Mucilaginibacter gracilis: one gene and its partner. The protein of the gene in region 2 interacts with the protein of the main gene of each other region in a pairwise test. Links are inferred from orthologs where the notes say so. Each region holds a gene or a part of one and is shown on either strand. Other genes may lie near its edges.

The links.
Region 1: the proteins of sucC (region 2) and sucD interact in binary tests that used the Escherichia coli proteins (3 or more experiments, as listed by UniProt). The link is inferred for Mucilaginibacter gracilis from one-to-one orthologs.

Annotation. Positions count from the first base shown.
Region 1 is NZ_RBKU01000001.1:6,514,211-6,517,123, forward strand. What follows is about bases 1-2,834. They hold sucD (succinate--CoA ligase subunit alpha), read left to right. Parts: upstream 1-893; coding sequence 894-1,775; downstream 1,776-2,834. Other genes in these bases: BDD43_RS29075 (dicarboxylate/amino acid:cation symporter), read left to right, coding at 1-628; BDD43_RS29085 (hypothetical protein), read left to right, coding at 1,926-2,834. Outside these bases: more of BDD43_RS29085, read left to right, coding at 2,835-2,913. UniProt on the Escherichia coli protein: Succinyl-CoA synthetase functions in the citric acid cycle (TCA), coupling the hydrolysis of succinyl-CoA to the synthesis of either ATP or GTP and thus represents the only step of substrate-level phosphorylation in the TCA.
Region 2 is NZ_RBKU01000001.1:6,245,926-6,248,787, forward strand. The notes cover bases 80-2,862. They hold sucC (ADP-forming succinate--CoA ligase subunit beta), read left to right. Parts: upstream 80-765; coding sequence 766-1,959; downstream 1,960-2,862. Other genes in these bases: BDD43_RS27875 (M1 family metallopeptidase), read right to left, coding at 80-540; BDD43_RS27885 (REP-associated tyrosine transposase), read left to right, coding at 2,169-2,720; ligA (NAD-dependent DNA ligase LigA), read left to right, coding at 2,856-2,862. Outside these bases: more of BDD43_RS27875, read right to left, coding at 1-79. UniProt on the Escherichia coli protein: Succinyl-CoA synthetase functions in the citric acid cycle (TCA), coupling the hydrolysis of succinyl-CoA to the synthesis of either ATP or GTP and thus represents the only step of substrate-level phosphorylation in the TCA.

The DNA of each region.
Region 1 (2,913 bases), 270 kb from region 2 along the record:
CTTTGGCATAAAAACGCTGGCACCAATGGCACGGCTCATGGGTTCGGTTTACCTAACTATGTTTCTGTTTATTTTTGTGGTGCTCAATGTTATTTGCCGCCTGTACAAGTTTAGCCTTTGGCGATACCTTGTATTTATTAAAGAAGAAATACTAGTGGTACTGGGCACCTCCTCGTCCGAATCGGCCCTGCCCGGCATGATGCAAAAAATGGAGCGGATAGGCTGTTCAAAATCGGTAGTGGGTTTAGTTATCCCCACCGGATATTCTTTTAATTTGGATGGCACAACCATTTACCTGTCTATGGCTGTTATATTTTTGGCGCAGGCTTTCCAGGTACCCTTAACGTTAACGCAGCAATTAACACTCATGGGGATACTCATGGTAACATCAAAAGGCGCAGCGGCTGTAACGGGCGGCGGTTTTATTGTACTGGCCTCAACACTGGCTGCTACAAAAATGATACCCGTAGAAGGCGTTGCCATACTGCTGGGTGTAGATAGGTTTATGTCCGAAGCGCGGGCGATTACCAATGTGATAGGCAACGGTATAGCAACTATAGTAATAGCCAAAAGCGAGAAGGAATTTGATGAGGGCAAGTATCAGGAAGCAACAACCAATTCACAATGAACTTACAAAATGTCATTTCTAAGAAAGGCACGACCAAGATTTCTTTGCATTGCAACACGTTTACAGCGGCGCAAAATTAGGCCAATCTAAAGATGTTGCTACTCATTGAACTAATGCCGTTGCTCAGAAACAACCAAGCCGACGCCTTTTTATACTAACAACATTAATTGCCCTAACCAAATGGCCCTTTTGTATCCATTTTGATGCAATTATCTTTTGACTTTATAGGCAATAAGTTTAGCTTTGCGATACTAAAACAAAAACCATGAGTGTTCTCGTAAATAAAGATTCTAAAGTTATAGTTCAAGGCTTTACAGGTAACGAAGGTACCTACCACGCATCGCAAATGATTGAGTACGGAACGCAATTGGTTGGCGGTGTAACGCCGGGTAAAGGTGGCCAGTCGCACTTAGATCGTCCGGTATTTAATACTGTTGCCGATGCTGTTAAAGAAACCGGTGCCGATGTATCTATCATTTTTGTACCGCCTGCCTTTGCCGCCGATGCTATTATGGAAGCTGCCGAAGCTGGCATTAAAGTTATTGTTTGTATTACCGAAGGTATCCCTACAAAGGATATGGTACAGGTAAAAGAGTACATCAGCGATAGGGATTGCCGTTTAATTGGCCCTAACTGCCCAGGCATTATTACTGCCGGCGAAGCTAAAATTGGTATTATGCCAGGCTTTATCTTCCGCAAAGGCAATGTTGGTGTAGTTTCAAAATCGGGCACTTTAACTTACGAAGCTGTTGACCAGGTTGTTAAAGCCGGTTTAGGTATCACTACCGCAATTGGTATTGGTGGCGACCCGATCATCGGAACACCAACTAAGGAAGCTGTTGAATTATTAATGAACGACCCTGAAACTCACGGTATCATAATGATAGGCGAAATTGGCGGAGGCATGGAAGCCGAAGCTGCCCGCTGGATAAAAGAACATGGTACTAAACCGGTTGTAGGTTTCATAGCAGGTCAAACCGCTCCGGCTGGCCGTCGTATGGGCCACGCAGGTGCTATTGTTGGCGGTGCCGATGATACTGCTGCCGCTAAAATGAAGATCATGGCCGAATGCGGTATCCGCGTTGTTGAGTCGCCAGCCGAAATTGGCGCAGCAATGGCTGAGGAATTAGCCAAGCTTGCTAAATAAGATTAAATAGTATTGCGCATAGCGATATGCGTTTTGAGATATGAAAAATCCTGGTTGAGAAGCCGGGATTTTTTTGTTTTATGTGAAATACCAATTATAGCCATCTCAACAAAAAAATATATATTTATGGTATAACTAACATTGCCTTTTGTGGATACCACGCTTTGGAACAACGTAGCTAACTTTAATATCGACGGCCCGGTAAGCGAATATGGTTTTATCACCAGGCTCCAAAACGAAAATTTCTGGACCGTAAACTTCGCCTGCGAAGCCATTGCCGAATATAAAAAATTTATGTATCTGGCCGCCGTTTCGGATGGGATGGTTTCCCCGTCGGATGTTGTGGATATTGTATGGCACCAGCACTTAATATTCACGCAATCATATAATAATTTTTGCTCGCTATTAGGCAAGCAAATAGCGCATATCCCATCCACACATAACCGCAACGATTTTTCCACGTTCAAAACTGCAACCGAGAGAACAAAAAAGCTTTATCTCGAAAACTTCGGGCCGCAACCCGTACACATTTGGGGCTATGCAAATATTTACCAACCTCTTGGTATGGAAACGTCGCCTTTAAGCATGGCTAACATTTGCAGCGTTGGCGTACTATTGGTTATGCTGGCGTTTATTATGGCTTACTATTTTCTTAGCCCTTTATATATAACTATTGGCAATCCCTATTTTATAGAAGGCTATTTGCTTATTGCTATTTGTGGTTTTATAATTGTCAATTTTTACAATTACGTAAAACTTAATGCCATAGTATCTCAATGGCCAAAAGACGCTTTCATTTTTAAGCTGTCGGCACTCGAACTCGTTTATCTACAAAAAAACAACATTGTACCCGTTATTCACGGTGCAGTAAATCAATTGATTTTAGCCGGGAACATCACTATTCTTGAAAATGGCAGATTCCGTGTTAAAGACGCGCATCACGACGAGCCCGTGCTATATTGCGTACTGCAAACCATCAGTATTAATCCCAATGCCGATTATCCTGCCATAGTAAACCTGCTGAAGTACAAGCCTGCATTTAATAAAACCAGCCGCGCTATGGATGCATTTACAAATTATGTAAGCAGCTCAAAAAAGTTTGTCGAGCTTTTTATTCTCAATTTTTCAATATTCTCCA
Region 2 (2,862 bases):
GTTGGCCATAACCGCCCAGTTGGCCGATACCTTTATGCTTAGCTGAAACGTTGCTTTTAAATTGGGCTGGTCAAAACATGGGAAAACAGTTCGGGCCCTGTCGGGTACAAACAAGGCATACAGGTAATCGTCGTTACGGTTCAAAGCGCCGTTGCCGGCCAAAAAATCAATCGACAGGGTATTATTGCCTTCGGTTAAATATTTGGCTTCAAGCAATAGGTGTTCTTTCAGCAAATTAACTTCTGCGGTTTTGCCATTTATAGTTAACTTTTTAATACGGGAGGCATCTTCTTTAAAATCAAGCTGTAGCGGCTGGCCGGTTTGCTTAAAGTTAAAGGTAAGGGTTTCGGTAGCCGCAATATCTTCTGCCTTATTGGCGGGTATGTTAAAATTGAGTTGATATTGAATGCTGCTGAGGTGAGCAGCCCTAAAATCGGCCAGGGATTGTGATACACCGGTTTCTACCGTTGTTTGCGCCCCTGCTATGTGTGCGCATAAAAATAGGAATACCGCCAAAAGGCAGATTTTTAAAAAGTGCATCGGTATAGGTTATTTGAGGCAAATTAATAAAAATTATTAGCTGTTGATAGTTATATAGCCTAGTAGACAGCATAATTTGATTTTTTTGCTGCAAATTAAAGCAAACCCTTACCAGTATGTTAATATTACATCATTGGTTATGGTAAAATAATGCATAAAAAACGCGTTTGTGCTTTATTGTAACGGTTGAATTTAATAGCTTTACCGCACAAAATATCTCAAAAGATGAATATTCACGAATACCAGGGTAAAGCTATACTAAAAAGTTTTGGTGTAAGAATTCAGGAAGGCATTGTTGCCGATAATGTTGAGCAGGCTATTGAGGCTGCCAAAAAACTAAAGGAAGACTTTGGGTCGGACTGGGTGGTTGTTAAAGCTCAAATACACGCAGGTGGCCGTGGTAAAGGCGGCGGCGTTAAGCTGGCTAAAAACCTTGACGATGTGAAGGAAAAAGCAGGTGCCATTTTAGGTATGACCCTGGTTACCCCGCAAACCGGGCCAGAAGGTAAGTTTGTGAGCAAGGTTTTAGTTGCACAGGATGTTTACTACCCCGGTGCTACCGAAACCAAGGAGTTTTACATGAGCGTATTGCTTGACCGCGCTGCCGGCCGTAACATCATTATGTACAGTACCGAAGGTGGTATGGATATTGAAGAAGTTGCCGAACACACTCCGCACCTGATATTTAAAGAAGAAATTGACCCGAAGGTTGGCTTACAAGCTTTCCAGGCACGCAAAATTGCTTTTAACTTAGGTTTAAGCGGCGATGCGTTTAAGGATATGGTAAAATTTGTTGCTGCTTTGTATAAAGCTTACGATGCTACAGATTCGGCCATGTTTGAGATAAACCCTGTTTTAAAAACAAGTGATAACAAAATATTAGCTGTTGATGCCAAGGTTAATTTAGATGATAACGCTTTGTACCGTCACCCGGATTTTGCCGCTTTACGCGACACTGCCGAGGAAGACCCAATGGAAGTTGAAGCAAGCCTAAGCAACCTTAACTATGTTAAGCTTGATGGTAACGTTGGCTGTATGGTTAACGGTGCCGGTTTAGCTATGGCTACTATGGACATCATTAAAATTGCCGGTGGCGAGCCTGCTAACTTTTTAGACGTTGGCGGTACCGCTAATGCACAAACTGTTAAAGCGGCTTTCAACATTATTTTGAAAGACCCTAACGTTAAAGCCATCCTAATTAACATATTTGGTGGTATTGTACGTTGCGACCGTGTTGCTCAAGGTGTTATTGACGCTTATAAAGAAATTGGCGATATACCGGTTCCGATCATTGTGCGTTTGCAAGGCACCAATGCTGTTGAAGCTAAAACTTTGCTTGACGAAAGTGGCTTAAAAGTAAAATCGGCCATATTGTTAAAAGAAGCTGCCGATAGGGTTAAAGAAGTATTTGCTGCTTAATTAGCCTAAATATAATTTTGAAGGGGAAAAGTGAGAGCTTTTTCCCTTTTTTGTTTTTATTCGGGGATTATAAATCCCCGGTTACGGAGTCCGGGATTAAAAATCCGGACTAACATCTGTGTTGGTTGGTATGCGTTGGTCGGGATTTATAATCCCGACCCAAATAACAGTGGATTTGTAATCCACGAAACCAACACTTATATTTAAACATGGGTTTTAAATACAGCATCACTACTAACGAAAAGTACTTTTTAACAATTACCGTTGTAGATTGGGTTGATGTATTTACCCGCAAAGAGCTGGCCGCCGTAATTGTTGATGCTTTAAACTATTGTATTGAGCATAAGGGTTTACAAGTTTACGCCTGGTGTTTAATGCCGAGTCATTTACATTTAATAGCGTCTACCAATAACGATGAGATATTACTATCGGATGTTATGCGCGACTTTAAAAAGTTTACATCTAAAGAAGTTGTAAAAACTATTCAGCTTATCCCGGAAAGCAGACGGGAATGGCTACTCAATAAATTTGAGTTTGCAGGCCGCTATAACCCCAAAATAAAGAATTATAAATTTTGGCAGGACGGGCTACACCCCATAGAGGTAACGAGCAATAAATTTACAGATCAAAAACTAAATTATATCCATCAAAACCCGGTTGAAGCAGGCATAGTTTATAGCGCAAAAGATTACATTTTGAGTTCGGCAGCGGTATATGCAGGCGAATATCCCGGATTGGTTAAGGTGACTATTTTGGAATAAGGTTCGGAAATTGTAAGTCTCCTATTGTAGAGTTGCGTTGGTCGGGATTTATAATCCCCGACCCAAATAGCAGTGGATTTGTAATCCACGCCACCTCATTTGCACATCTGCCGCCATTTATATTATCTTCGTTCCATGCAGC